Regions from separate parts of the Paenibacillus sp. J22P90 genome, predicted to be linked through region 3. Evidence: riboswitches for the same ligand, from Rfam matches in the RefSeq annotation. Region 3 holds a riboswitch; each other region holds the start of a gene.
The links. Region 3 has a riboswitch for cyclic di-AMP ahead of safA (SafA/ExsA family spore coat assembly protein). Riboswitches for the same ligand answer to the same signal wherever they lie in the genome.

Region 1 (10,537 bases), on a different contig from region 3:
CAGAACCGCTCGCATATTGACCGCGAATGACATTGGCGCGTACATCGTCACCGTCTTCGAACATCCGAAGGGAACGCAGCACCTTCACCTTCTCATCGCGAATATCCTCCGGATGCAGACGGCTAGGCGGCTCCATGGCCATCATCATCAGCATTTGCAGCATATGATTCTGACCCATATCACGAAGGGCGCCTGAGTGGTCATAGTACCCACCGCGCTCTTCTACACCAACAGTCTCACTCAGCGTGATCTGGATGTTTGCTATGTATTTATTATTCCAAAGTGGCTCAAAGAAAGCATTCGCGAAACGAACAAACTCAATGTTTTGAACCATTTCTTTACCCAAGTAATGATCGATGCGATAAATATCTTTCTCTTCGAACACTTGACGAAGTTGTCCATTCAAACGCTCCGCCGATGGCAAATCGTAGCCGAATGGTTTTTCGATAACAAGACGATGCCAGCCCTTCGTGTTGAGCAAGCCGCCTTCACTTAAATTATAAGATACATTGCCGAACAGTTCAGGCGCCAGTGCCAAATAGAACAGACGGTTACCACCCGTTTGATATTTCTCATCCAGCTTCGCAGTCAGCGTGTTCAGCTCGTGGAAGCCAGCCACATTGTTAATGTCGAGTGACATGTATTCGAATCTTTGGGCAAACTTCTCCCATTCTGCCGCATCCGTATTTTTGTAACGAGCGAAATCTTGAATGGAATTTTTCACGTCATCACGGAACTGCTCATTCGTACGCGGTCTGCGAGCCAGACCCACTACTGCGAAATTATCGCCTAACTTGCCTTCCCGATAAAGGCTGTAAAACGCTGGAAACAATTTTCTTTTAGCTAAATCTCCCGTTGCACCGAAAATATAAAACACAGCTCCACTCATCTATGCATCATTCTTTCTCTATTAGAATTAGTTAATAAGCTTAGCATACCTAAAATTGTCAAGCTATTCAACTTATCTCGACAATTTCTCCCATAACTTTTTCTTATGAGAAACTAGACATTCGTCTATACCGTTACAAGTCACATGGCATAGGCTAACAGTACATACCAATACGGAGGTGCCACCTAGTCATGCAACCCTTTCATCCGATCACCGAAAAAAACTGCAAAACCCTTATCGGAAAGCCCGTTCTTGTCTACTTAGCGAATGGCTCTGACTATTATGGAATCGTCAGTCGCGTTGAGAAAAATAAGCTCATCTTAAATGACACCAAACAAGCTAAACTCAAATCCTCGACCAAGAATACGAAGCCAACGGTTACTAAAAAGGGGAAAAAGAAGACGGCCCAGTCGGATACCCCTACGGTTACGACACCACAAGATCAGCTCTCCTCTTTCGGTCTTATTCGATTTGGAGGCCCTGCGCCAGAACAAATAGCAAGACCTACTGGCCCGGTAGATATTCAAATTGATTATATTGCCGCCATGTTTAGCGAATAAGCCATGCATATGGAGATGAAGGCTGTGGATGCTAGGTTCATCTACAGCCTTTTCTCAGCGTTTCAACTTCTTGGTCATACGATAGCAGCTTAGCTCTGGCACATAGTTATCGATTTCATACCCTCTTTTGCTATAAAAACGAATTGCCTTCGGGTTGCTGTCATCAACGAAGAGCTCGACAGATTGGCAGCGCTCACGAAGCCCGTAGTCTTCTGCCGCCTTCATAAGGGTATGCCCGATGCCTTTCCCTTGCTCACGGGGATCAACAGCCAGCATATCAATAAAGAGCCTCGAGGATTTGCGCATGACCGAAATGAAGCCGTAAGGCCGTTTATATCCTTTTGCGATGACTAAAGTTTTATTTGCGTTTAGTCGCCTGCGAATCTCCGAGAAAGTAACCGAATTACCTGAGTTATACATTTTGGAAAAAGGAACTAATTGTTCAACAACTAATCGATATATAGCAGCGTCGTCAATGGTAGCCAAACGTTTGCGTATCACATGGCACCGCCTCCACAAGAAGCAATAATGCTATCTTATGTTGGTTATGCTGCAATTGACCCCACAAGTACCAATTTACCCCAGTCTACGCAAGTGATATACTAAAGGTATACGAAATGAGGTGATCCTGATGATCAATGCGTATCCATCCGTCATGGCTGTGAACAGGTATCAAACCCATAAGGATTATTACCGCGTCGGGGCTGTAAGTGCGGTTTCCGGAGGTAAGTCGAATACCCTTCGGCGCATGCTGGATCTGCCCTTTGAGCAACTCGCCTACAAACAGTTCGCACAAAAAGCCGCCAAAGACGTAGCAAATTTCGTTCAATCTACGGAAAACGTCAAGCAATCGGCGCAAACGCTCGTTAACACGGAAACCAACCTCACCCAGAAAGTTCAAGACTTTATTCATACATATAATAGCTTGCAAGATCAGCTAAAAGATTCCCCTGACTATATCAGCCATGCCCTGCTACAAGATCTGGAGGGGCAGCTTAAGCAGCCTGATGAGCTTGATCATAAAACCTTGCTCAATCTCACCAGCTTTGCAAGCTCGTTAGTCAACAGCATTGATCGCTTGCAGCAGCTGCCATCCGCTTCGCTGTTTCAATTATCTACATCGCCGCTCAAGCCATACGGTCAGTATCAATCTCAGCTTGGCGCCTATTTACCGGTTCCCATGCGCGGTTTGTTGGTGGATGCGAGGATGTAAGCATGTATACAAAAAAAGGCTGTCTCCCACAAGTAGAATGATCTACTGGCGAGAGACAGCTTTTTTCACATTTTAAAATAGCTTTTTGCCTAACACATGATCAATAGGAATGAAACCAATAACCCGACTATCCATACTATTGTTGCGATTATCCCCCATCACGAAAATATGGTCGGCTGGAACGGTCCACTTTTTGTTCCCGTTTGCTCGCATTTCCTCGTTGATGTACGTCTCATTCAGAAGTTCGCCATTGCGATACACCTGATTATCTTTCAGCTCAATTTGATCCCCTGGCTTGCCGATCACTCGCTTGATCCACACATGCTTATCATCACCGCGGACAAATAAGCTGAGCAACGGGCTGTCTAATAAATCATTAATAAAAGTCCGCTTCATATCAACCCGAGAATCGATAATGACAATGTCCTCGTAATTGGGTTCGTAACGAAACGTATGTGAAAGCTTCGATACATACACACGCTGACTATCGTGCAGCGTCGGATCCATCGAATGCCCGCTAACCCTCGTCGACTGGAATACAAATACACCTAGAAATACTACTAATACAAAGGAAATCGCAATGGAACCAAACCAGCTCCAAATCTGTTTGACTACATTCAAGCTAATCGCTCCCTCGTGTTATTCGGCCAGCCCGTGCTTGAAGGCATAAATGGCTGCTTGTGTGCGATCATCTACACCAAGCTTGGACAGAACGTTCGTGACGTGGAATTTCACCGTCTTCACACCGATGAATAAATCATCGGCCAACTCTTGATTGGATTTGCCCTTCGCAATTAAGCGAAGTACTTCCATCTCACGATCCGTTAACTCTTCATGCGGCTCCGTTACTGGCTTCGGTTGTCGGAAGCGGTTCATGATTTTTGAGGCAACCTGCGACTCCAGAATCGATTGCCCCTTCGCCGCGGCTCTAATCGCTTGCGCGATTTCGGAGGCACGCGAGGTTTTCAACAAATAGCTGAAGGCACCCGCTTCGATAACTGGATACATTTTCTCATCATCTAAGAAGCTCGTCAACACAATGACCTTACACTCCGGGTACAATTGCAGCAATTTTCTAGTCGTTTCTATCCCGTCCATGCCTTCCATGACCAAGTCCATCAGGACAACATCAGGACGATATTCTTGGGCTAAACGTATACCATCATGGCCATTGCTCGCTTCGCCTACAACCTCAATGCCATCTTCTGTTCCGAGAACAGCTGCCAATCCAATTCTGACCATTTCATGATCATCGACAAGTAGTACTTTGATTAAGGTTTCGTCCATTTGCTTCTCCCTCTCTATGTACAGTGCTAATTCTCGATCAATTGAGGATCGCTTGCTAGAATGGGTACTCGAATCTCGATACGTGTTCCTCGTTCAGGCGCTGTGATAATATCGACGGAACCCCCGATTTCATTCACACGCTCCTTCATAGACACGATGCCATAGGAAGTCAGCTTCTTCGCGTCAAGCTCAAAGCCAACGCCATCGTCGCGGATTACTAGACGAATGCCATCCGAGCGATGCAGCAGCTTCACTTCTAGCTTATTCGCCTTCGAGTGGCGCAGTGCGTTCGAAAGCGCTTCTTGCACGATTCGGAATAAATGATCCTCAATCCCTTTGTTCAAACGGATTTCCTCATCCATATCCCAGCTGATCGCCATCGGTACCTTGGCAGCCAGCTCTTTCAATAGTTCAACGAGTCCCTCGGACAATCGTTTTCCTTCGAGATGGATCGGCCGCAGGTGCAGTAATAAGGCTCTCATTTCCGATTGTGCAACGGAAGCCATCTCTTCAATCAGATGGATTTGCCGCTTCGCTTTCTCAAAATCCTTATCTAACGTACGACCTACAGCTGTTGCTGTCATCGAAATCGCAAACAATTGCTGGCTTACCGCATCATGCAACTCGCGTGCCAACCGCTGGCGCTCTTCAATTACCGCTGACAGCTTGGCTTTCTCTGTAAGCTCAGCGTTGCTGTTCGATAATCGTTGAAGAGAAGTCACCTGCTCTTCCCATCGCTTCATAATACGGCCGAGTTGTTCGCCTAAACGCCCAATTTCATCATCGTCTCCGTTATGGAAGTCCACTCGCGCAAACGTGCCTTTTTCTAATAAAATCATCGTTTCCATCATCGGCTCAAGTCTGCGCGTAACCTTCGAGCTGTTCCAGTAACCGAAAACCGCTCCGATCACACCGAGAATCAACAAAGCCATGAACGAGAATTTGACCCCCTGCTGCCAGCTGGTAAAGGGTTCAATCAAATTCCTTGAATACAAAAAATATAGCATAGCGCCGAAAACAGCGAAGCTAAAGAGGATTGATTCCCCCATGCTTCGCCATATCATATTCGTTAATCGTCGTTTGTAGCCGTCCACTTGGTGAGGAACCCCCCTTAAATAAATGAAAGCACGCTCCCTAAGGAAGGTCTCATGTCTCATTTATTAAGAAATATAGCTAGTTTTTTATATGGGAAACCTTACAATACTTTAACCTTGATATCTCCTACGATGTAAGAGAGAACTAGTTTCACGCGATGGTCGCAATACGCATAATTCTCCGATTGCCATACCACTTTGTTCATCACACCTGCTTCGCGTTGTTCAGCGACATGAAGCTGACCGAACATGACGGAAGATGTAACGGAAACGCCGATATCATCAGGTACTTTAATATCAATATCTCCGATAACGCCCTGAAGGATGACTGTCGTTTCTTTTTGTTCTAGGATGGCCAGCGAGAGATCAATGTACGTTTCTCCCACCAAGTACCACGTTGATGTATTTCTTAGAATCCACGGCTCTCTGCCGAGGCGTATGCTATCTACAATCTTTTGCTTCTGTGTGTAGGTCTCGTCTTTATGAACCTGTTTGGATCGAATGAAAAATAAACCTAATGAAATCAACACAACCGAGATCACAATGGTGAGATGATCACCAAATAAAATGACGGCGCCAATCCCGATTAGCACATATCCCTTACGCTCTTTCCGCGAATGAACACGATGAACGCCCAGCAGAATGAGGAAAACAGCGAGAATGGGAAAAAAGCCAACGGTATGTTCCAGAAGCAAAAAAACACCGGCTCCAATCAGCACAAGCGCTGTATTCCGGCTGCGGTTATTTTTCGTTTCTTCTCCCATCGATGCACCTCCTCTGGCTGCCAATTCTCTTTCGTTCATACGTTTCCTAGCATACCATAAGAATGGACGACCTCCAAGCAGCAAATCCTTATCCCGCAAGGCTTTGCTTCGATGGAGGTCACGATCCTGGCTATTTTCTGTTGCGCGGGTCGTGCGGGTCATGTGGGTTGTACTGATTGTGCTGGTCGCGCGCGCGCTGCTCCTGCTGCCAATCCTGCTGCAGCTTGCTGCGCAGCGAGCGCAGCTCGTGCTGAAGGTTGCCTCCGGCTTCCTTCAGCGTCTCCCTCGACAGGCGGCCCGCTACGCGGAGCCCCTGCAGCGCCTCCCGGCCGAGCTCGCGGCCGGTCATCTCGAGCTCGCGCCATGTGTCGCGAGCTTCTTTGCTGTGCAGCCCGCCGCTCGGCTGCACGCCCTCGGCTGCGTGCCCGGCACGCAGCTCGCGCAGTTCCTCTGCGATCGCCAGGCACAAGTCCTGGCTGCTCGCGTACTGCGCGCGGTAGTGCTCAGCTGCGGCTTCCTCGCGCAGCTTCTCTTGCAGGGCGAGCCGCGCGAGATCCTCTTCGCCGGCGCGCATCGCCAGCTCGGCTTGCTCGCCGCGCAGCTTCGCCATCTCTTCCGCTCGCGCGATGTAGCTGCGTAGCGTAATCGTTGCCTGAAGCGCGTCGTCGTAGCGCTCCTCCAGCCTTGCTATGGCACCGTCCATATAGGCGCCTGGGTTTGTTTTCCCGATGGTCTCCTGCCAGACGGTTTCTGCCATTTTGCCTATACGATCAAATATATTAGTAGGATCAATTTCCCGATTCTTATTATTCATGTCAATCGCCCCTCATCGCTTCATCATACTCCTATCGTAGCTCAATTACAGGAAGTCTAAAACCGACTATCGACTGTTTTTGAACCTAGACCTAAGTCCAGTATTATTCGCTTACCCATAATTTGGTCGTTGTTCGAGCCTACCTGCAGTGATAAAATATTTGAAGCCGAGTCTGGTGCATAAATTAGGCACTGGTACGGGGGACGAAATACTTGGGGTGAATATTTGCTTCAGCTTGGAGCAGACTAGGGAGAACCTTCTTCCCGAACCCGTCAACTAACCTCGAAGGCTCATTGAAGGAGGATATACGAATTGAATAAGCTTACCAAAGGGCTAACTAGCCTTGCTGTGTCACTAGCAGTATTGGCAGGGGGCTTTCTTTCCCCATTTTCCGTGCAAGCAGCAGAGATGAAAGTGAAAGTGCAAGTCAATGATGACCTGATTCATTTTCCTGATGCACAGCCATTTCTGGATGGCAACCAAACGACCCAAGTTCCGCTTCGGTTCGTAACCGAGAAGCTAGGATATACCGTGAACTGGCAAAAAGACGGAAATCAAATCAAAGTAACCCTAAATAACGACAAACATACGATTTCCTTGGTATCCGGTCAAAAAGAAGCCAGCATCGACAACGAACCTGTTGTCCTAGATGGAGCTTCCCAATTTCAAAATGGACGCGTTTATGTGCCTCTTCGTTTTCTTTCAACAGCCGCAGGAATTCCTGTAAAATGGGATGCCAGCAGCAATCTAGCGATCCTAAGCAAAGATGGCGGCAATCATGCGCCAGACTATGAAATTTTTGAATCTACCGCTTATTCAGCAGATCCTTCCGAAAATGGCGGTTACGGAGCCTTTGATTACATGGGCAACCCCCTTGCGATCGGCACCGTTGCTGTTGATCCAAACGTTATTCCACTAGGCACTAAGCTTTATATTGAAGGTTATTCGTATAGCGGTCTTCCTACTGGGGGCATGTACGTGTATGCGACGGATACCGGTGGAGCTATTAAAGGAAACCGAATGGATATCTTCATCCCAGGTTCAAGAAAATCCCTACGAAGCTTTGGCATTCAAAAAATTAAAGTGTATCACCTGCCAAATTAAATAAAGAAGCTGCCTTGAGAAATTTCTCAAGCGCAGCTTTTTGTCGTAGGTGAATGTTCCCATGAAAAGAGGGCATTCGTCCAATCACCGGGGCTCCCGCCTTCATATGATATATAGTGTTTAACCCATATTAATTAAAAACCGGAGGGGATACTATGTCAGCTGTAGTTGGAACGCCAGGATACGGAAATTCTGTGGGCGTAATTCTTGTTCTTTATGTGTTGTTGGTCATCATTCTTGCTACTTTCTACTAGGACTTATACCCCAACTCGCTTTATACAAATAGCCCGCCTGTTAAAGCTCTTTAGAGCTTTGGCAGGTGGGTTTTATTTCGTGAGCAGCTGGGACGGGTCTAGGGAGCCTAGCAGGAACGAGGCTAGGGAGCCGCGGCTTGCGAGTTTAAGCTCCTTTCCTCTTCCCGTTCCCACTTTAGTCCAAATTTACCGAACTAATCCCCCCATCCGCACCATCTTTTCTCGATTAGTCCTACCTAAATAACCGAACTAAATCGCCAATAACAACCCACTCGCCTGAAAAACCGGGAAATAGATCGGCAGAATCGAACTATTTCCCAATTTTAGATTGAAGTCCCCAATTTAGTTCGGATAAATCGAACTAACGGCAGTTTCTACCTATCTACTCCCACCGCCCCCTTCAGCCTCCAAACCTTAGCTACTCAACAAAAAAAGCCACAAGTAACCTCCTATCAGAAGGTTACTTGTGGCGCCAATCGTTCGATAATATATCATTTATAATTCCACGTAAAAAGTAAAAGTCCACTTTGTTATCTCGTTGCTGTTTCGTTGTTATCTCTCACTACTATCTCTACATCATCTAGTCCCATAAACCTTCACACAATCCCCGCGCCGAAAACCCTGTCCACCTGCTGGCAACCAAATCAAGCAATCCGCATCTTTGATCGACACCATGATGCTCGACTTATCAATACCTGCTGGTTTGACCCATAGGGTACCTGCTTCGATGCGCGTTGTCCCACGAATATAACGTGGATAGGCAGAGGGTTTATCGTATGGAACATCCAAAAAGGCTGTAAACTCTTCCGCCACAGGATGCTGGTTGCCCAACATCGCGTGAATGACAGGCTTAGCAAAAAGCTCGAATCCAACAAACGATGCTCCCGGATTACCGGACAGCGCTAGTAGCAGCTTTCCTCGCCATAGTGCAGCACTCGTTGGCGTACCTGGTCGCATCGCTACTTTATTAAAAAGTAACTTTCCGTCGAATCGACCGAATAGATCAACAAGGACATCGTAATCGCCAACAGAGACGCCGCCTGACGTTAGAATAAGATCGACATCAACCATCACGGCCTCCAGTGAAGCCTCCACCTGCTGAGGATCATCCGATAGTGCCGGCATGATTAGAGCTGATCCCCCAATAGCTTCCACTTGAGCCGCCAGCATGTAGCTGTTACTGTTGCGTATTTTACCTGGTTGGAGTTCCTGTTCGACATGTAGAAGCTCTGATCCCGTTGAAAAAATAGCCACCCTAGGCTTTCGGTACACCTCAACCTCTGCGAATCCGAAAGTCGCCAAAATCGCGGCTTCCCCTGGACCAATCCGAGTTCCTCGTGCGATCACGAGCTCTCCGCGGGCAACTTCACCTGCAATTGGCGTAATATTACTCGCCGCTTGCACATTCTTCTTAATCCTCACCTTGGCGTCGTCAGTTGACAAGGAATCCGTCATCTCCAGCATCACTACGGCATCTGCACCATCCGGAACCGGAGCTCCCGTCATAATCCGCGCGGCAGTTCCTATCCGAATCGTCTGCTGAGGCATCGTACCGCTTGGAATTCTCTCGATCACATGAAGAACAGTCGGAGCATCCGGCGTCGCCTCAGCGATATCCTGGGAGCGAACCGCATACCCATCCACACCCGATCTGCGAAAATGCGGTACAGCATGATCCGCATAAATGTCCTTCGCTAATCGTCTGCCAAAGGACGCCTGCAGCGAAACAATCTCCGTTTCCATGGGTTTAACGTACCCAAAAAGTGCAGCACGCGCCTCCTCAACGGATACAACGTGACGGCCAAACCTTAGGCTCATTTCGCTATTACCTTGCTTCCCATGGTTCATCTCGCTGTTACCTTGCTTCCGATGCTTGATTTCGCTATTCGCTTGCTTCACGTGCTTCCGATGCCTCCCATGCCCTCTAGCTAGCCGCCGATTTGCGACATTCTACGAACAGTTGGTGTATGCGACTGTTCCTCATTCATCAAAGCCTGAGCCATCTCATGATTTTGTGGTTTGATATCCAGCGCACGGAAGAACAAATCTTCCACCGCAGCATCATCACCGATATATTTTCGCACATTAAATTCATCCGACCAATATAAACATGGCTTGATATTCCCATCTGCCGTCAGTCGCAGTCGATTGCAGGTTTCACAGAAGTGATCGCTGATCGGATGAATCAGACCGAAAGAACCTAATGCACCCTCAATGCGATAGTTTTGTGCAGGGCCATTACCATAAACCGCGTCGGAAGCTTTCGCCTCCCAGCCCATTTCCTTGCAACGTTCTAGAACTGTCGTAAGCGAAAGGTAACGGCTTTTCCAATCCTCATCTTGATGACCGATCGGCATATATTCTATAAATCGCACCTGAATCGGGCGATCAATCGTCATTTGTAAAAAATCAGCGATTTCATCATCGTTAATGCCTTTCATTAACACAACATTCAGCTTAATCGGCGTAATGCCTACACGATAAGCTTCTTCAATAGCGGCCAATACGCGCCGAATATCCCCGCCACGCGTGATCAATGAGAAACGATCCGCTTTTAG
Region 2 (10,537 bases), on a different contig from region 3:
ATCATCCGCGATTTCACGCAGCGCTAGTTCCCGTAACGCGATGAGATTCCCCGTTTTAAAAAAATGATTTAATGCTTGATCCACTTTGGCCATCGCGTAAATATTGCCATCCCTCATCCGAAGCCGCAGGGCTTCTGGCGAAACATCAATTAATTGCACTTCGTCTGCTGTACGAAGCATACTATCTGGCACCGTTTCCCTCACACGAATGCCTGTTAGCTGCTCGACGGCATCATTTAAGCTCTCCAGATGCTGGACATTTACCGTAGAGATCACCGAAATGCCAGCTTCCAAAATATCCAACACATCTTCATAACGTTTCTTGTGCTTACTTCCAGGTACATTGGTATGTGCAAGTTCATCAACCAAGACCACTTCAGGGCGTAAACGAAGGATAGCTTCAGTATCCATTTCCTCAAGTTTTACACCTTGATAGTGTATTTCTGCCCGCGGCAGGATAGCCAGATCGCCAACCTGCGCGATGGTCTCTTTCCGTCCATGCGTTTCAAGTAGACCAATATGCACATCGATCCCCTTTTTAAGCAGATCGTTGCCCTCTCGCAGCATCGCGTACGTTTTGCCGACACCAGGCGCAGCGCCAATGTAAACCTTGAATCGACCACGTCTAATTTTTTCGATTTTCGCCTCCACTTCTTGCTTATTCAGACGTTTATATCTGTAAGGCTCCTTTGGGGAAGCGATATGGGCAGGCAAAATGCGCTCCCCCTCTTGAGATGCACGATCGGCTACTAGGAAGACATCCACGTTTTTTGCGCGTTTCAAAAGTCCATTGATTACGGAGCCGCGTAGAAAAGTTTGCCATCTCGTTTGCTTGGAGTGACCCAATACGATGCGTGTAACATGATGTTTGTTGGCATAATCCACTAGGATCTGCGGGATACAGCGGCGAAAAGTAAGTGGCAGCTCTTCAAATTTACCACCTATTTTCTCAATAAGTTTCATAATGGATCTTCGAAAAGCAGCTGCTTCTTTAGTCAGTGTTTTACTCATTTGCCGCAGGGTGACCACATGAAGATCACCATTCAAGCGTTTAGCGATTTGTTGACCACGCCGCACATAAATAGAACCGTTCCAGTGATATTGCGTCGTAACTAGAATTCGTTCGGTAGCCCCCGATGGACCCTGAATTCCCATTTGCTCGCGATGTGCTACTAATGAATCATTCACATCCTCTGCGACAAGTCGGAGGGCTAGCTCACGCAACACACCTAAGTTACCGCGTTTAAATAAGGCTGAATCCTTATTCCCTTTTAAATGACCCTCTTCTAGTCGAGTTAAAATGGTTTCTGGCGTCGCATCGATGAGTCTCACCTCATCAGCAAGTTCTAGTATGTCTGACGGCACACAGTGTCCCACTTCAATCCCTGTTAATTTATGAGCAACCTCCATCGCCGCCTCTAATTCATAAACATTCACCGTGGTAATCACACTGATATCGCGTGCAAGCAAATATTTAATATCTTCGAGTCTAGTAGGAAAAAGAGCCTCCTTGCGATTAAGGTGCGCTAAACCATCCACAAGGACAACCTCCGGATTTCTTTCAAGCAAGGCATCCAAATTCAAATCCTTTTGTTCCACGCCGTCTTTCATCCAATGAATACTCGGTACCCTTTCCAAATCCCCCAATTGTTCCACGGTTTCTGGCCTTTGGAGCGTCGAAACCGCACAGATGACCACATCAATCCCTTGCCCCTTGAGGTTATGTCCTTCCCGAAGCATATGATACGTTTTACCAGATCCACTGACTGCTCCGATATAAATTTTTAAGCTGCCACGGTGCAATTTGGAGATGGATAATAGGATCTCTTCCGGCGTCTTTCTTTTGAAACCATCCACTGTCGTAACCTTCTCCCATGTCCCGAAATAAACGGATACACCGTCCTACTTGGACGGGAGCGTTTATCTAGAAATTCAGCATAATTATAATGTGAAACTTATAAATTCTGATATTTCAAAATAGGCAGAAACCACTCTCCATATATACGAGAGTGGCTGTCTGCTTAGATCACAATTTGACTTGTTTGAGCAGTTCCCTATTCAATTCAGTGACATTGACCCTAGGCTCCCCGAAAATGCCAAGCTGCCTAGTTTTTGAAAACTGGTCAACAAGGTCATTGAGCTTGCTTTCAGCAATCCCTGTTTCCTTACTAATTCTCGGAACTTGGGCTTTTGCCCCTTCCGGAGACAAGTCTGGATCAAAACCAGAACCAGAAATCGTGACAATGTCAGCCGGAATTTCCGTTAATTTCGGATTTTCCAGCCTCCAAGCGGCAATTTTCTCTGCCATCGCTGCAGCATAATCGCTTGAAGCTACCGCTGTATTGGAGCCTGAAGAAGCCGTAGGATCATACTTGGCTGCCGATGCTCTTGGATGGAACAGTTTTGGAGACTCGAAGCTTTGAGCAAGCAATTCTGATCCAACTACAATACCGTCAGCTTCAATAAGACTGCCATTGGCTTGTTTGGGAAATAAAATTTGTGCCACACCTGTCGTCGCAAGCGGATATATGAGTCCACAAACGATCATGAACAATAAAGATACTCGAACAGCTATCATAACCGATTTCATAACACGATCTCCTCGTCTCTCTTTCTCTTTACACGATGTTTAAGCCATGAAGCACCATATCAATGACTTTAATCCCAATAAAGGGTACAATGACACCGCCGATACCATAGATCAAAACATTACGTGATAACAATCGATCTGCTGACATTGCCCGATACTTCACGCCCTTCATCGCGATCGGAATCAATAACGGGATTATGATCGCATTGAAGATTAAAGCCGATAGGATAGCCGACTCTGGCGATGCCAGATTCATAATATTCAAGGCTTGCAGCTGCGGCATTGCTAGAATAAACATCGCAGGAATGATCGCGAAATACTTGGCAATGTCGTTGGCGATCGAGAACGTCGTCAAAGCTCCACGCGTGATCAACAATTGTTTACCAATGGAAATGACGGAAAGCAGCTTGGTCGGATCGGAATCCAAATCGATCATGTTTGCCGCTTCCTTGGCAGCCATCGTACCTGAATTCATGGCGAGCCCAACATCCGCCTGCGCCAGTGCAGGCGCATCATTCGTTCCGTCGCCTGTCATCGCAACGAGCTTGCCTTCTTGCTGCTCTTTTTTAATCGCAGCGATTTTATCTTCCGGCTTCGCCTCAGCGATGAATTCATCGACGCCTGCCTCGAGCGCAATCGTTGCAGCTGTCAGCGGGTTATCCCCTGTGCACATGACGGTTTTGATGCCCATAGCGCGAAGTTCGGCAAACCGTTCCTTCAAGCCCGGTTTTACCGTGTCCTTGAGGTAAATAACGCCATAGATCCGCTCGTTTATCGTGACAGCTAGCGGAGTGCCGCCTGCTTTCGATATACGGTTCGTTATCGCTTCTAAGTCAGCTGGAATTTTGCCGCCAAGTGCCGTTACATATGTTTTAATCGCATCTACTGCACCTTTGCGGAATTTTATTCCGTCTGCGAGATCAAGCCCTGACATTCGCGTTTCTGCGGTAAACTCCACCACTTCTGCATCTGAGTATTGATCCACTTGCCAAGACTCACCAAGTTTATTCGCAAGCTCAACAATCGAGCGACCTTCTGGTGTTTCATCCTTCACAGAAGCTTGCAGCGCGGCAAACGTAATGTCTTTCACCGATTTTCCACCCACAGGAACAAACTCGGAAGCCATCCGATTACCGAACGTAATCGTCCCTGTTTTATCCAGGATCATCGTGTCGATATCGCCTGCAGCTTCAACCGCCTTACCGGACATCGCAAGCACATTAAACTGCGTCACACGGTCCATCCCGGCGATACCGATCGCTGACAAAAGACCGCCGATCGTCGTTGGAATAAGACATACGAGCAGCGCAATCAACGTGGAAATTTCTAATTTTACGTTTAAATACGATGCCATCGGAACCATCGTCATGATGACAATTAGGAAGATCAGTGTTAATACAGCAAGCAGCGTTGTTAGCGCGATTTCATTTGGTGTTTTCTGCCGTTTGGCACCTTCAACGAGTGAGATCATGCGGTCCAGGAATGATTCGCCGGGATCCGTCATTACTTTGACAACGATATAGTCAGAAGCTACCCGCGTACCGCCGGTCACAGATGAGAAATCTCCGCCAGCTTCCTTAATGACCGGAGCAGATTCACCTGTAATGGCTGACTCATCAATGGAAGCTAAGCCTTCAATGATTTCGCCGTCGGACGGGATGATCTCGCCAATTTCAATACGGACGATATCTCCCTTACGAAGAGAAGTCGAAGAAACTTGCTTATAAGTGCCATCCTTTTGAACTAAACGAGCCATCGTATCGGATTTCGTCTTCCGGAGAGAATCGGCCTGAGCCTTACCGCGACCTTCCGCCAAAGCTTCAGCGAAGTTAGCAAATAACAAGGTGAACAACAGGATCAGGAACACCGCGATATTATAACCACGCCCTACTTCTGAGCTGCCAAATAGCTCGGGTGCAAATGAAAGCAGAAGGGTAATCACCGTACCAATCTCAACCACGAACATAACCGGATTCTTCATCATGACCCAAGGATTTAATTTTTTGAACGAATCCACGATAGCTTGATTCACAATTTCTTTGGTTAATGTTTTTTTACGTTCCACAGTCCAATCAATCCTCCATCTCTATTACGTCTATCCGTTTAACGCGCCGCCAAATGTTCAGCAATCGGCCCCAATGCCAGCGCCGGGAAGAACGTTAGAGCACCAATAACTAGAATAATCATGATCATAATCCCCATAAATAAGGGTGTATTCGTTCGCAGTGTACCTGTTGTTACAGGAACGACTCGCTTCGTAGCAAGTGAACCTGCAATGGCCAACATCGCGATGATTGAAATGTAACGGCCAAACAACATGACCATACCAATGCCCAAGTTGTAGAAGTTCGTGTTCGCGGTCAGACCGCCAAAGGCAGATCCATTATTTGCTGCACCCGATGTGAAGGCATACAACACTTCAGAGAGACCATGCATGCCTTGGTTAGCTATGGAATGAATCGATTCTGGACGAGTCAGTGCCCAAGCCGTCGGAGCTAGAATAATAAGCGGATGAGTAAGAATCGCGATGGCCGCTAGCTTAATCTCTTTACCTTCAATCTTTTTACCCAGAAACTCTGGTGTACGCCCCACCATCAACCCGCAGATAAACACAGATAAGATCAAGTAAAGTAAGCCGTTTAACAAACCTACCCCTTTACCACCGAACACATTGTTCAACATCATTTCTGCAAAAGGAGCGATACTTCCGAGAGGCGTAAGTGACTCATGCATCGCGTTCACGCTGCCTGTTGTGGCAGCCGTAGTCACAGCCGCAAATAGGGCAGTCTCTGACACACCGAACCGCACCTCCTTACCTTCCATATTGCCATGAACACCCATCGCATCGATCGCAGTGATCCCTTTATACTCGGCATAGAAAACCGTCGATAACATCACGATAAAGATAATCCCCATCGCAGCAAAAATCGTCCAGCCTTGCTTCTTGTTCTTGATCATGAGTCCGAAAGCGTACACCAGTGATGTAGGCAGAAGCATCATACAAATAATGTGAATCAAGTTCGAAACAGGCGTTGGATTTTCAAATGGATGCGCAGCGTTCGTTCCGAACCAACCACCGCCGTTCGTACCAATATGTTTAATGGATTCAAATGAAGCGACTAAACCACGGGTAATGGTTTGCCCAGCACCTTCGATCGTTGTAGCTTGTACGGCCCCTAGCAGGGTTTGTGGTACACCTTGGAAAACTAAGATCAAAGCAATGATGAAGCTAAGCGGTAGAAAAACACGTGTAATAGCCCTAGTCATATCCACGTAAAAATTCCCGAGATTATCTTGTCGGCCAACTAGACCCCGTGTGAAAGCTACGGCAATAGCAAATCCAGTGGCAGCCGAAGTAAACATCGGGAACGTAAGCCCCACCATTTGTGACAAATAGGACATGGCATTTTCACCACTGTAAGACTGCCAGTTCGTATTTGTAATGAAAGAAACTGCTGTATTGAAAGCGAGTGCCGGAGGCATATTACCTATGTCATCGGGGTTAAGCGGTAAGTATTTCTGAAGCCGGAATACCGCGTACATGAGAAGCATCATGACAAAGTTAACTAACAGCACAGCTCCTAAATACTTTTTCCAACCCATGGCTTCGTCTTCTTTAACACCCATTATGCGATAAGATACACGCTCGAAAGGACCAAAAACACGATCAAGGCCACTCTTTTCATAGCCGAAAACTTTGACCAAGTAACTTCCCACAGGCTTTACCAAAAGCATGATAATCCCTAGTGTGACGACTACTTGTAACAATCCCATACCCATAGTAGGTTCTCCCCCTGCTTACATAAGCTCATATTCTACAATTAAAATTTCTCAGGCTTTACTAAAACAAAACCGAGATATACCATAATGGCACATCCAATGAGTCCAATAACGATCATATGGTTACCTCCTTTACGCTTTTTCACAATATTTCGCAAATCCCCAAAATCCTAGAAAGCTTACTGCAAATAATAGAATCATCGTTACATCGTTAAACATGACACACCTCCTTCAAATCAGACAGAATCACAATCTTTTGTTTGTTTTAAGGGATGAGATTAGAAATTTGACATCACCATTATTCGAATAAATGATATAATCAGCACCCAGTCCTTTGTAAATCAACCGGTAATTCACGCTTTGTGTGATGACATAAATGGATTTGGAGGTCCAACTACGGCATATCTGGATATACCTGCAATATAAAGGTAAGCTATCCTCGAACAGAACGACATTCCCAATCGGAAAGTCTGGAATGAAGGACGCCCCTGAATCCGTCGTATCCACTTGGATAATTTGCTTCACTCCTTGACCTTCTAACTTGATTCTCTCCATCTTGTTGTTCGTTAATGCAACAAAAGGAAGACCAACCAATTTCGTATATTTCATAAACGCCTCGCCTGCCTTGGTTGGCGCAGCGATCAGCAAAAAATCACTTTGCATGACGTCACCGCCCCCTTTCCTGAAACATTGTAACGCCGATCTGTATAAAAAGGGGGTAAAGAATCTGTAGTGTCCGTATAAAAAAAGTATAAAAATATTTTTATTCTGATTGATGAAGAACCCATTCCAGCCAATCCTAGTTAAGATAAAGAGCACCTCTCCCACTCGTATCACGAATGGAAAGAGGTGCTCTTTCATTTTCTATCTAGCGTCTCTCTTAGAAAGAGATATACGCCCCAGAATGCTCAAATAAATAAGTGCGATCAGATAGGCAAGGTTGTTCTTGTACTGTTGCAGTTGATGAGTTCTCTAGCTTTTCAAATAAATTCGTTAGTGCAGATGCCATTAATTGTGTTCGTACTTCTCCCCATGCCTCTTGCTTCTGATGAACGTACTGCAAACCGTCCTGAAGAGTTAGACCTTTGAGCTTCTGGAAAACCAACGCCCATTGGACGAAATCCCCTTTTAGGTTGCCGCATGGAATCACGAATTGACCTAAACCGCATGTTCCAACATTCGTTGAAATCGTCAGTAAACCGCAATGACAGTCCGTGCCATGTCCAAGCTGCAATTTATCGGATAATTCACAATCAAATTGAAAACATTCAATGCGGGAAATCTTACATTCCTTCGTACATTCATCTGATTCTCTTACTAGAGTCAGGGGTTCGGGATACATAATAGACTCACTCTCCTCATTTTGTGAACAACAAAAAAGAAGCCAAAGAGCAGAGAATCTCTACTCTCGGGCTTCGAAGCAGCGTGATCAAACACGCTGTGGACACCACGAAAAGAAGGTCGTTCTCTCCCAATTCGCTTACGAGGTTAGCTGTCGGATTCGGGCTTGGAAGTGCCCTACTTTAGCAAGCTGATCTTGCTTTAGATTCACCCCGAGAAACCGATTCTACATGGAATCAGCTTCGGTTGGTTCCCCCGTTTCCCTTGCGGGAACTCAGCGTTTTGCATCTTTATGTTGTTGCTGAAACGAATGTTACGCCGATTACACATGAATGTAAAATACGCTTGAGGCAATTATTTCGCAATCTGTGGCCTTTAATGTTTATGAAAGCGCGCCCATTAATAAATCACATGCATTTTCGATAGAAATGCTTCGGCTTGCTTCCGTTTTTACCAGTTCGTAAAGATTGGCCCTATGACCTCTCGGCTTTGAGAAAATTAGTGAAATTGCGTTTTTATCATTTTTTTATACGTTTGCTAATTATTCTTTACCCCCTTTTTATAAGGTTCAATCATACAATGTTAACTATTAGATGGCTTTCATCAAGCTAAGACCGACCAATGAGTCAGAAGGAGCAATGTCATGACTACCTCCCCTCGATATTATTTAGGGATCCTCCCTCATTTATTGAATCCGATTGATTTGGATTACGAATGGTTTGGTGTCTTATGGCAAGAAGAGGATAACCGTTTCCCCATTATTGTCGGATACTGGTTTGCTAGAGAAGAGTCCGAAATCACTCAAAACGTGATCCAAACTGGATTATCCAAATGGATCCAAATATCCGATGAGCAGATCATTATGAGGATGTATCAGTCGATAAGGAACAAGCAGAAAAAACAAGATTGGGAGAATCGGACTCGATTATCGATTCGTACCATTTTCAAGTCACCGTGGAATGAAGTTTCCCCAGGCTTGTATATTATTAAATCTCGGGAGACATACCCCCTTCATGCTTCAGCCATTCTTAAGAAGAAGTTTTTTGTTTGGTTGGAACATGCAGCCGTATGTGAAACAGAACAAGAGCTTCATGCGTTCATGAAGCGGGTGAGTGAAGAGCATCTGATGGAAACCCTATTGAAAAAAGGCAGCCCTACTGTGAAGTAAGGACTGCCCTTTTCATACACTATTTCTTCAAATGATAAGGCACCGTCGTCACAATCAGATTCCGCTTATACAGCAGGAACGCTCGGATCAACAAGCTCGATTGATTGTGAAGAATGTTATGCCAATTCCGCTTCGGGATAAACTGCGGGATAATCACCGTTACCCGGTAATTCGATTCTGAAGCTTTATGTTCCACTGTATCAATAAATTTCGTCAATGGATGAACGATGCTGCGATAATGAGAGTGCAAGGTGACGAGCCGAACATCCGGCTGCCATTTATTCCATTTCTCTTCAAACTGCTTCTCATCGTCCCGCTCAAAAGCCACATATACCGCGATAATTTGATCCGGCGATAGCGATTTGGCGTAGTTCAGTGAATTCTCGACCACATGCGTAAAGCCCGCAACAGGCACGATCATGACATTCCCTTCAATCGGAATCGCTGGTTCGCAAGAGGAGAGGCGTAATTGTTCGCCGACAGCATCGTAGTGTTTTTTGATTTGATGAAAAATGAAAACGATCAGTGGAAGGAAAATCAGCACACTCCACACTTGACCAAACTTGGTGATGAAGAAAATCATCATGACAATGAAGCTCATAAAAGCGCCGACCAAATTGATGGTTAATTTAAGTAGCCAGCCACCAGGCTTCTCCCTTATCCATTTCATCAACATGCCAGTCTGTGCAAGCGTAAAAGGGATGAATACACCGACCGCATAGAGGGGGATGAGCTGCTCGGTTTGCCCTTTAAATATGATGATGAGCAGCATCGAGGTAACCGCTAGAAAAATAATCCCGTTCGAATACCCCAATCGGTCTCCACGCATCGTAAACATTCTAGCGATAAACTTGTCCTTCGCTAAATTCACCGCCAACAAGGGAAACGCGGAATATCCCGTGTTTGCTGCGAGAACAAGAATCATGGCCGTTGTACCTTGGACGATATAATACATCACGTTACGCCCAAATGTCACCGTTGCGATTTGCGAAACGACGGTTTCCTTTTCCTCCGGTGCAATGCCATAATAGTAAGCTAAGTAAATGATGCCTGCGAACAAAATAGCCAATAGCAAGCCCATGGCGATCAAGGTTTTAGAAGCATTTCGCGGGGCAGGCTCCTTGAAGTTGGGAATAGCATTGGATATGGCCTCAACCCCGGTTAAGGCTGAGCTTCCCGAGGAAAACGCTCTTAACAAGATGAATAAGGAAATCCCCGAAACCGATGTCCCCAAGGGAGCATGCAAATCAGGGGAGATTTGCCCTGTTAAAATTTTGTACAAACCGACGCCTATCAAGATAAACAGCGCCACCACAAATAAATACACGGGATACGCCAAGATCGAGGCTGACTCCGTGATTCCGCGCAGATTGAGAATGGTAATAAAGAGTACAAGCGAGAGCGCGATTGGCACTGTATACGAGTGAAGGCTAGGAAATGCCGATGTGATCGCATCTGTCCCCGCGGATATACTTACCGCTACGGTTAGGATGTAGTCGACCAGCAAGGAGCCGCCCGCGAATAACCCGGCATTCATACCTAGGTTCTCTTTCGAGACGACATAGGCACCTCCCCCCTGTGGATAGGCAAAGATGATTTGTCTATACGACAAAATAAGAGCTAACAATAGAAACAGAACACCGCAAGCTATGGGGATT
Region 3 (10,537 bases):
CAAGCATAAACTTCTGGTCTGCGGAAAGGGTTGAGTTTTCAAGGGCAGCATCTGCGCTTTGAGCTAATGCAGCTAGTTTGTCGAAGTTACCTAAAGCGTAATCTGCGACAGCTTCAATGTTCTTGAACAAACGTGCATACGTATATGATGCATCACGACCCGCAGTCACGATGCCCCCACGATGGAAGCAAATCGCGAATTGATATGTACGCTTCTCACCTGCAGGCGTATCTGCGAACAAGGCACCAACGGTTCCGAGGCCGAAGGTCAAGTTTTCATCGATTTTCATTTTCAAAATATCTTCAATACTGAAATACATCCCCGAACGCACTTCTGGATCCCGCGAAACAATTGCCGTAATTCGACCTTGTCCAACACCCGCGGCCCCTTCCATCGTATCATCCAACCTGCGCATCGCACTGTACGGATCATTCCCTTGATACCCGAAGAACACTCTTCTGGAGGAGGTACCTTTCGTATTATCCACGGTAATCGAAGCGAGAACAGCTGGAACTAGCGCTAAACGAAGCTCATCATCACTTGCTGTTGCTGGATCTGGAACCGACTGTGTCGGTGAAATCAGGCTAAACTCCAAATCGCCCGCTTTCCATGTATCTGTGCTAACTTTAAAATCTCTATGAATCTCTTCTTGGGCAAAAGGGAACACCGTTTTCTTTTTCTTCGGCTTCGGATCCGGATTCTCGATATCATAGCGCTGTGCTTCATCTTCAACCGAATATTCAAAGAAAGGCAGCGCATCATACTTGCCGCCTTCCGGGGATTCAAGACCAATATATATATTTTGCTTCGGCGGACGCGCTTGTTCTAAATCGAAGCCTCCGCTTTTGCCAGGAAATCCAAGGGTAAAGCTTGCGAATGCGCCTACTGGCGAATGATGTGCGTTAAAAAATTGATTCTTCATCTCAGAAAGCTCCTCTCGATCATTTGCCCTTATTATACGACGATTGAAACACTGAACCCATGGGCAATACGCTCTTTCATTTGGACAAAAGAAACATTTGATTTCTACCCTATTAAAGTGAGATAGTAATTGTAAGAGAATGCCTATGAACCTTTCAAAGGAGCTATATAGATGAAAATCTTACAACAAGAACCTTTACCCAGCGGACTCGAAAATGCCGTTCATGGCGGCATGCTGCCTGATGTGCAGGCGTCGTTTCGGATTTTTGCCGCACATCTCCGCAAGGTCAACGCGCAATGGTCCTTTCCTGAGCATCAACATCCTATGTTTGAGCTAAATCTTGTCATCGAGGGCTCGCAGCGAATGCGTGTCGGGGATAAACATTTTGTACAGAAGCAGGGTGACTTGGTCTGGATTCTTCCGAATGAGGTGCATGCCAGCTTAGGCGCAGTCGATGGAAGTATGATGACTTATGTATGTGTACATTTGGAGGTCACCGATCCTTGGCTCAGACAGCAATTAAGTCAAATTAGGCAAACACTGCATCCTTCTGGAAGCAAAATGGAGAGCCTTATCCGCCCGATCCTGCTGGATCTCGCTCAAATTGCTAGTGCAAACGCCTCCAGCGGACTGAGCTTGAAGCTGCAGACGATGCATGCTTCCTTTCGGATTTTCACCGCGTTGAGCGAACTATTAGTAGATGACGTACAGTCATCTCCCCAGCCTAACGAAGATTCTGGCTTAGCCGCAAAGCTGGCCACACTGATTGAGCATGAAGCTGCAACGACGGCCAAGGGGCAGGAGCCATTCCGCATTACCGTTATCGCGAAGCAGCTCGGATATAGTCCTACGCATTGCAATCGCGTTTTTCACAAAGCCTATGATGTCTCGCCGCGTCAATACTTAAGCACGGTCAAGCTTCGTCAAGCCAAGCTGATGCTGATGGACCCCACACTTTCTATCGAGTACATTGCAGAACAGCTGGGTTATAAGGATTTGTCGCAATTTAGCAAACAATTCAAACGATGGACGAATTTATCCCCCACCGCCTACCGACATTTATCATGGTAAAATAAGTTGGTTTTTGCTGAAGATATCATAAGTTTTTCTCCCGCTTCCTGACCTATACTCAGAGATATTCTAGGTTTTTAAGGATAAGGAGTCATAAACATATGAAATTATATGGATACAAATCCCTATGGGAATGGAACGGAAACTGGCAGGGGAAGTTAGAGCAGATTGTAGCAGCAGGTTACTGCGGGGTTGAGTACACGCCTCCCTCCGATGCTACTGCCGATAAGCAGTTTCGAAAAGAATTAGACGACATGAACTTGTCGTTTATTGCCCAAGTCGTGACACGCGGATGGGATCATTCACGATCTTTCCGTGAGCAAGTGCTTCGCGCAGCTGAGCTGCGACCTGTTTTGATCAATTCGCACAGCGCGGCCGATCGCATGTCAGCTGACGAGCAGCTGCGCTTCTTCGAAGAGGCGCTCCGCGTCGAGCAAGAGATTGGCATCCCGATTGCGCATGAAACGCATCGGGGGCGGGCTTTTTTTACGCCGTGGCAAACGGCGGCTATGTTAAAGCAGCTGCCGGCGCTCAGCATCGGCGCTGATTTTAGCCATTGGTGCGCAGCCTGCGAGAGCATGCCGAGTCCGGAGGACGAGGACGTGCAGCTGAGCTTAGCGCGCGCGATCCATATCCACGGGCGCGTGGGGTATCCTGAAGGGCCGCAAGTAGCGGACCCGCGGGCACCTGAATTTGCCGGACATGTCGAGACGTTCATCGACTTGTGGTTGAGGATCTGTCAGCAACGCTTCGATGCCGGAGCCGAGACGATGACGTTCACGCCGGAATTCGGACCGCCGCCGTATATGCAGGTGCTTCCTTTTACGCGGCAGCCGGTGACCGACTTGTGGGACGTGAATTTGTGGATGTTTCAGACGTTTAAAGCGAGGTATGAAGCGAAGTTTCAGTGAGTGAGGGAAGCCTGTCGGACGTGGTGAAGCGTCTGCGGGCTTCTTTTGTTGGTACGGATTACCTCGAAATAGCGCCCTCTAGGTTTGTTCCTTTTCAACTAGCATCTTCAATTGCGCATTCCTATGCTGTAAGAATCTCATCATGTAGTTCTTCAACACGATTCGCTCCACTACCCACCCGATCCACCCCATTGGCGCCTCGAAACATAGCGTATCCTTCATTAACGTGCGATTTCCTAAATCAATAAACTCGTGTTCATGCCTCATACTTTTGAAAGTACCCTGCAGCATTTCATCCACAAAACGATAAGGTCGAACGTATTCCGATATGAGAGATTTGTGTTTTTGCCTAATCCCAAAATGCCGCGCCTCAAACGTAACCGTATCCCCTCCATTTATCAAGCCTGTAGTTATGCCAGCTATCGCTCTCTCCTTCGTGTGCGGCCAAACTGTCTGCGTATGAATATCAATATTCCGCGCCATGTCAAAACAAACGTCAATCGCTGCGTCAAGTTCGATTTCTGTGTAAATCTTAATCACGATGTGCACCTCATGCTTCTTTTGATTACAAGCCTGTTGAAATAACTCTTATTGGGTTCGGGTCAGTGACTATGCTGAACAATTTATATAAATAATAGGCGTGTAAAATAAACAATAACCAGAAAATCATACGTTTCTTACGATAAACCCATATATTGAATATACAAAATGCTATAGTGATTAAGGTTCCAATTATGTAGTAGATAAAAACAAATGCATTGGTTGGCTTTATTCCAAATTGATTAATAACCTTACCAACATACAAAGCAGTATCCGCTGTTAGAAACATCCACTAGAGTAAACAGAAAGATATAAAAGAAACAGGTTACAATCCCAAATAGCCATTTTTTAATTATGGTCATTATGACACTACTCCTATGTCAGATATTAAGTAACTATGATGTGTTGGTTAAGTCATTGAACCTCCTGCTTTCTCGATTCATCCAGAGTCCAATTCGACATATCCCTCAAGTTTCCTCTGCGCAAAAAAACAGCCCCCAAGGAGGCTGCCTCATAATTAATTACTTATAAATTCCTGTACCCACTCACCATTGTAGTAAGCAACACCAATTTGCGTGAAATTAGGGCTTAAAATATTTTGACGATGCCCCGTACTGTTCATCCATGCGGTCATGACCGCTTGAGGGGATTGTTGACCTTTGGCGATGTTTTCACCTGCATAGGAATATTGAATCCCGTAGGCGCGCATCATATCAAAAGGTGAGCCGTACGTTGGCGACGTATGATCAAAATAGCCGTTGTTGTACATGTCTTTGGCTTTATCCAGAGCCATCGCGGTAAGCGCGTTGTTACTCGTTAAAGGCTTCAAGCCAGCTTTCGTTCGTTCCTGATTAACGAGAGTCACGACTTGACTCGCAAATGTGGTCTGCGTTGGGGCTGGTGTAACCGCTGGTTTGGACGCAGCAGGTGTCGTCGTGCTTCCAGGGATATTGAGCTTCATCCCGGACCAAATCACGTTAGGATTGGCAACCTGCGGATTCGCTTTGATCAGCGTAGTTAGGCTGACGCCATACTTTTGAGAAATTTTCCACATGGTATCGTTCCCGGCTACCGTATGTGTTCCCGTTGCAGCAAACGCCGCATTTGCTCCCATAAGGACGCTCAAACCTAGTGCACCTGTTACCACAAGCTTTTTGTAACGTTTCAAAATAAACCTCTCCTTTTTGCGGCCTGCGAGGTTAGCTGTCGGATTCGGATCAAAGAGTAATCACCCGGCCGCATAATTCGCGGCTTCACCCCAAAGATTGGGTCCCCCGTGCTTCAAAAAAGCTTCGGCCTTCTTAGTTTTTTGATCCAAAATGGATCTAACCGATTGTAACATGGCATATTCGTGAAAACATGACGCAAAATTTTCCATTTTTATCTTCTGTAATCTCAAATACCCATTAATCAGCCACCATAAAATGAAAAGTACTCCCAACCTCAGCATCCTTACAACCATCCAGCTTATAGGAAATACCTCTTTCTACTTTCTCAGAAATCATACGTGTGCATTCCGTTTTCAGCCGTTGATTACTGCCATGTTGGTCCGCTGAATTATCATAGGAATAGGATATCTTCTCTTTTTTATATACAAAATCATAAAAAATCGGATCCCCTTCAATCGTCATTTGCATGATCCTTAACGTACTCTCAACATGTCCCTCCACGTTGGTCAAAAATTGATTGAAACGATCCAGATTCGTAATTTTGCCATGAATATTAATGACATCCCCTTTTGCCGTTCCTTTGTCAATATCGTACTTCGAACCCGAGCAAGCACTAAGTAACATACAACTCAATACGATCAATATCCGAGTATTCCTGAATTTCATCTCTGCTCCCCCTCGTATCACGCCATCTACTTGTTTGACGCAAACGAAACTGGAAATGTATTGAAACAAAGAAAATAAGCTTGAATTCTCAAGCTTTCCACATACGACCACCCCAATTGCTTTTAAGCATCCTTACGTGAAATGGAAACATGGTATACTTATTATCACGTTCTTCCGCAGTACATTACGAGGAGTTGTTTTTTGATGAAAAATGAAATGCGCATTGCGCTAGGTACGCACAATCAGGCCAAACGAGCTGCTGTTGTCTTGGCTGCTGGTATTGAACCGATCTGTCACGTTGTCCCTTCCGGAGTGTCTGATCAGCCTTTGACAGAAGATGAAACCGTCCTTGGTGCGATTAATCGGGCGAAACAAGTGCTGATCGCCGTGCCAGACGCAGAGATTGGACTTGGTCTAGAAGGTGGGCTTACCTATGATGAGGTTCATACGCAACAATGGTATTTGTTCTCGGTATGTGCGGCATGGGACGGTGAGCGGCTTTTCGTGGGCAAAGGGCTATATTTCCCTATCCCCAATGACATTGGTGAGCGATTGAAGCAAGGCGGCACTGAGCTGCGTCATATCATTGATGAATTGAGCAGCACCATTGGGAGTAATCACAAAGAGGGCGCATACGGTTTATTTAGCGAGGGGCGAATTACGCGAAGTGATGTTTTTCGAGATGCCGTCATTGCCGCGCTGACACCTTTTCGGTCGTCTTTTTATAAGGAAGATTGAGTGCATGAAAAAAAGGGCTTCACTCAAGTAGATCGTTCTACTGGGGTTGCCCTTCTAATTATCACATTTTCTCCTTATATACTGGAGCAATTCGATCTATCCGATTCGTCCAAATGCCGCCAGAATACGATGCCGGAAGCCGTTCCACATCCGCTGGCGTATCAAACCCCGTTGAGAACTCAGTCCCGTTCCCGCCTACCACAATAACTCTGGTATCCACACTATCCATTCGGTTTAGAAACTTATTCGGCCATCCCCACAGCAGCGGCGCCAGCTTTTCTGGAATGTGTATCTGAATGTGTTCACAGGCAGATGGCGTAATTCCTGTCCAGCCATACGCAAGGTATGGAAGTAGACAGCTTTTCATCGTATCCACTGAAATGACCCGCATGTCAGGCAATTTTTCCTTCACAATGGCAACTGGTAAGTTCCCGCCATAGATCGTTAATAAGTTCCTGCGTTCTGGCGATAGTTTCGCCAACGTTTCAACCAGCAAGTCCCCCTCATGGGGATCATCGGTTTTGATATGGATGAGAAGCATTTTGGTTGGAAATTGCGTGAGCACTTCCGTTAACGAAGGCATCAGACCGACCCCTTTACCGCGAAAAGGGAACGATTTTCCATTGTCGGCCGTATAGCCGTAACCAATATCCACCTTTTTCAACTCAGCCATCGTGTAATCCTTCGACTGACCTTTCACATTCGTCCGACAATCCAGCGTCCAATCATGAAAAACTGCGAATTGATTATCTTTCGTTACATGAATATCAAATTCAACTTCATCTGCTCCTGCATCAAATGCGGCCTGCATGGATGGAATCGTATTTTCCAAGTAGGGATGCTCTGGTTCAAAGATCCTTTCAGCTGTGCAGGTATCGTTCTTCAGATCCTCCATATGGAACGTTTGTGCCAGCCCGCGATGTGCCATTAGAAAAGGGTCACCACTCCGCTCTTTGGCAAGTAACGACGTGTTATTGACGTACATAAATACTAGGAGAATGAGTATAGCCCATACAATTTTACTTCTAAATATTTTTCTAAAGCGATTCATAAATCCTCCGTTTATGGTTTTTCTTATGCTCTAAATATCCAAGCTGTGGATCGAAAGCAAAGCACTTGTACGTTTGGCAATAAGCAATTCGACCGATTGTTCTACATGGAATTGTTCATATTCTGTAGCTTTTACACGCACTTTCATTAGCTTCCCATTTGGTTTCCGTATATGTAACCGATATTCCTCTAAATATTCTACTTTAGCAACGATTGTTTCCGGATCATTTTGGATGAGATCTATGCAAATTATGAGGGCAAGCACGAGAAATATGCCAAGACATACACTGAGAAGCACCGTAAATCCGATAGGACGATCGGCGCCAATTGTCAGTAGTAATTGCATGGCGGCTAGAAAGATTAAGCTGCAGATAACAATGAGTTGCGCGTTCAGCGATCTTTCGTATAGCTTCACAAGATTACCTCCTTTTTCGACTAACGGTATAAGATCATCATATATTGTATTCGTGAACGTGTTCACATTCCCTTTCTATGAATAGATTTGAACCTCTGTTTAAATAAAAAAGGAGCATCCCAAGGGATGACTCCTTCTTTATTACACCCAAAATTCTTAGAACGCTTGAGCTGCTTTCACGGTCTCACGCAAACCTTCAGCAACGATGTCAGCCGAACGATCTTTGAATTGATTATGTCCTTCAATAACAACAACTTGTGTTTGAATACCGAATAATCCAAATACACCGCGAAGTGGTCTGATGGCCGACTCAACTTCAGCCATTGGTCCTTCCGAGTACACGCCGCCACGTGCATTCAACAAAATGACTTTCTTGTCGCCAGCAAGACCAACTGGGCCTTCTGCTGTATATTTAAACGTTTTGCCAGCCTGACATAGGTAGGAAATATATGTCGTCAATGGAGCTGGGGATGTGAAGTTCCATAGTGGGAAAGCAATTACGATTTTGTCAGCCGCAAGGAATTGATCCAAAAAACGATTAGCGATCGTAGCAGCTACTTGCTCTTCTGCCGTAAGCTCATATCCTGCATTTTGCTTAAACGTGCCCGTAATCGCGTCATTCCCGTAGTAAGGAAGTTCAACTTGATACAAATCAAGTTCTGTAATTACATCCGTCGGATTTGTTTCTTTATACGCATTCAAAAATGTATCGTACATTTGAACACTTACTGCTTGATCTGCAGGTCGATCGTTTACTTTTACAAAAAGAACTGTTGCCATGACGTCATCTCTCCCATGTCTCTATCTCGTATTATTAGCACAAATTTAATTGCAACTAACATAGGCACATTATAGGACATGAGAGAGGATTACTCAAGCGTATTTTTTAACATACAAATTTAGTGGTTCGCATGCAAGAGCAATAGCAACCATTATCGAGCTTTATTTTTCCGCTTATGATAGACAAACCATGCCATTCCGATCGTTCCTGCCGCGAGTGCTGCGCAAAATAATACAATATAGCTTAAATGAAATAACTGCACATCTACCCCTCCTCCATGAGAATTTCGCTTTCCCATTCGTCTACTTATTAAGATGAGTCACAGTCAGCTAAAGTATGTACACTGGCATAGAATAGCTGTAGGAGGTGCTGCTATATGGAAAATAAACGAACATGCCGACTCATCCGTTCATCCCGAACCTATCATGGGAAGCAAGGATTTGATTACGCCGAGGCCATTTCCAAAGAAAGTGCTGATTCGCTAGGCATTTGCATGCTGCTATTAACCATTCCTCCCGGACAACGAGCAAAAGCTCATCTTCATCAAAACCACGAAACCACGATTTATATGCTGGAAGGAAAATCAGCCATGTGGTATGGGGAAAACTTGGAACAGCATATGGAGCTGGAAAAAGGTGATTTCCTCTACATTCCCGCAGGCATGCCTCATCTCCCTTATAATCCGAGTAAAACCGAGCCTTGCAGCTGTGTCCTTGCTCGCACGGATCCGAATGAACAGGAGAGTGTACTCCTGCTGCCTGAGCTGGATGCGCTTTGGGATTCTAAGACTGAGCGAGGGGGATAGTAGCTAGAGGCAACTAAACCAACTTCTCCCTATCCGTCCTACCAACGCCAATGCAAATAAAAAGATCCACGCTCAGCGTGGATCCTCTTTTCATATCTTTTTAACAAACTCCGATTTCAATTTCATCGCGCCAAAATCATCGATCTTGCAATCAATATCATGATCGCCTTCAACCAAGCGAATGTTTTTCACTTTTGTACCTATTTTGATAACGGATGAAGTCCCTTTGACTTTCAAATCTTTGATGACCGTAACCGAATCACCGTCTTGTAACACATTGCCGTTCGCGTCTTTCACTACTTTATGATCTTCGCCGTTCTCATCGTCATTTCCTGATGACGACCACTCATGCGCACATTCAGGACACACCAACAGGTTCCCGTCTTCGTACGTATATGCGGATTGGCATTTGGGGCAGTTCGGCAACTCTTCCATGCTGTCCATTCCTCCATTCAATAGTGCTAATAGTGCCACAAACGTTACCAATTGACAAGGCAGGATCTGCCATTCAGCTAACTTCCCAGCCAAATCTGCGTCTTCACTTTACCTAATATCCACTAGGGGAAGTGCCCGTTTCTTCGCCTTAGATGCCAAATAACAAGCAGTCAACGTCGCACCTACTGTACCGCAAATGATATCCGTCATCGTATCGAGTAGGCTTCCATTTTGAGAATTTAGCCCGAACAAGTGGTCTGTCGCGAACTCATAAATTTCCCACACACCTGCCATTGCGATCGAAAAAAACAAACACAGCCACACCGCGACACGCGAAGAGGGAGAATCTGTGCCTTCCTGAATTCCAGCTGCTTTGCTGTAGACCAACAAGCCGATGAAGCAAAGTATGACGCCTGAGAAGAGATGCTCTATTTTATCCAGAAAAGGAATGACCCCATAATAGCCGAATTCGTTTGCAATGAACATCGTCACAAAAATAAACAGAAGCACGCTAAAACGCAATGAAGTAAACATTGTTGTCTTCGTCCATTTCACCACAAGGCGAATGAGCTGCAGCACGGCCACGATGAGTACCGCTTGAAATATTTTGGCTCCATTGCCTTTGACGAGAAAATATACAAAACAACCTGCAGCTAATACATACATGGCAAGCTCAAAAAGGTCATTCCACCGATCCTTACCCTTCATCTGCTTCATCTCCCTTGCTGCATAATTACTTCATTATCCTATGCCTCAAACAGAACGAAATGAATGACTATCTATGTATAAAATAAAAATCCCGCCTATCCGCTATTAAGCGTGGGGCGGGTTTATTACTGGCTATTTTTTTTCTGCGAGCCATGTCGATAAGGCACTGACTTCATCATCGGATAGCTTCCCTTTAAAAGCTGGCATTGCACCCTTCCCATTCGCGATGATTGGGGTTAGTTGATCTTTTGAATACTTTCCGCCAACTTTCTGAAGATTAGGTCCGACCATCCCTTCCAAATTCGCCCCATGGCAGCTGACACAGT

Region 1: another riboswitch for cyclic di-AMP. It lies ahead of AC58UX_RS26395 (stalk domain-containing protein); the one in region 3 lies ahead of safA (SafA/ExsA family spore coat assembly protein).
Region 2: another riboswitch for cyclic di-AMP. It lies ahead of AC58UX_RS10945 (hypothetical protein); the one in region 3 lies ahead of safA (SafA/ExsA family spore coat assembly protein).

What each region holds. Positions count from the first base shown of each region.
Region 1 covers NZ_JCAUAY010000009.1:196,369-206,905, forward strand. Annotated here, with positions in the region: gene zwf (glucose-6-phosphate dehydrogenase) at 1-889, opposite strand, end outside; gene AC58UX_RS26355 (LSm family protein) at 1,081-1,449, shown strand; gene AC58UX_RS26360 (GNAT family N-acetyltransferase) at 1,504-1,950, opposite strand; gene AC58UX_RS26365 (hypothetical protein) at 2,081-2,662, shown strand; gene lepB (signal peptidase I) at 2,735-3,283, opposite strand; gene AC58UX_RS26375 (response regulator transcription factor) at 3,302-3,949, opposite strand; gene AC58UX_RS26380 (sensor histidine kinase) at 3,976-5,043, opposite strand; gene liaF (cell wall-active antibiotics response protein LiaF) at 5,145-5,807, opposite strand; gene AC58UX_RS26390 (PspA/IM30 family protein) at 5,938-6,564, opposite strand; cyclic di-AMP (ydaO/yuaA leader) riboswitch at 6,776-6,928, shown strand; gene AC58UX_RS26395 (stalk domain-containing protein) at 6,934-7,725, shown strand; gene AC58UX_RS26400 (YjcZ family sporulation protein) at 7,881-7,979, shown strand; gene AC58UX_RS26405 (molybdopterin molybdotransferase MoeA) at 8,556-9,878, opposite strand; gene moaA (GTP 3',8-cyclase MoaA) at 9,908-10,537, opposite strand, start outside.
Region 2 covers NZ_JCAUAY010000003.1:131,595-142,131, forward strand. Annotated here, with positions in the region: gene AC58UX_RS10915 (histidine kinase) at 1-1,857, opposite strand, end outside; gene kdpC (potassium-transporting ATPase subunit KdpC) at 2,027-2,590, opposite strand; gene kdpB (potassium-transporting ATPase subunit KdpB) at 2,619-4,655, opposite strand; gene kdpA (potassium-transporting ATPase subunit KdpA) at 4,694-6,364, opposite strand; gene AC58UX_RS10935 (potassium-transporting ATPase subunit F) at 6,412-6,489, opposite strand; gene AC58UX_RS10940 (hypothetical protein) at 6,617-7,033, opposite strand; gene AC58UX_RS10945 (hypothetical protein) at 7,251-7,712, opposite strand; cyclic di-AMP (ydaO/yuaA leader) riboswitch at 7,832-8,001, opposite strand; gene AC58UX_RS10950 (hypothetical protein) at 8,355-8,879, shown strand; gene AC58UX_RS10955 (APC family permease) at 8,899-10,537, opposite strand, start outside.
Region 3 covers NZ_JCAUAY010000004.1:369,080-379,616, forward strand. Annotated here, with positions in the region: gene AC58UX_RS15965 (glycoside hydrolase family 52 protein) at 1-922, opposite strand, end outside; gene AC58UX_RS15970 (helix-turn-helix transcriptional regulator) at 1,094-1,993, shown strand; gene AC58UX_RS15975 (sugar phosphate isomerase/epimerase family protein) at 2,095-2,904, shown strand; gene AC58UX_RS15980 (SRPBCC family protein) at 2,983-3,444, opposite strand; gene safA (SafA/ExsA family spore coat assembly protein) at 3,962-4,612, opposite strand; cyclic di-AMP (ydaO/yuaA leader) riboswitch at 4,618-4,752, opposite strand; gene AC58UX_RS15990 (DUF4362 domain-containing protein) at 4,851-5,279, opposite strand; gene AC58UX_RS15995 (DUF84 family protein) at 5,484-6,017, shown strand; gene AC58UX_RS16000 (glycerophosphodiester phosphodiesterase family protein) at 6,079-7,068, opposite strand; gene AC58UX_RS16005 (hypothetical protein) at 7,099-7,482, opposite strand; gene AC58UX_RS16010 (FMN-dependent NADH-azoreductase) at 7,639-8,262, opposite strand; gene AC58UX_RS16015 (cupin domain-containing protein) at 8,640-9,068, shown strand; gene AC58UX_RS16020 (zinc ribbon domain-containing protein YjdM) at 9,159-9,503, opposite strand; gene AC58UX_RS16025 (DUF2238 domain-containing protein) at 9,612-10,211, opposite strand; gene AC58UX_RS16030 (c-type cytochrome) at 10,344-10,537, opposite strand, start outside.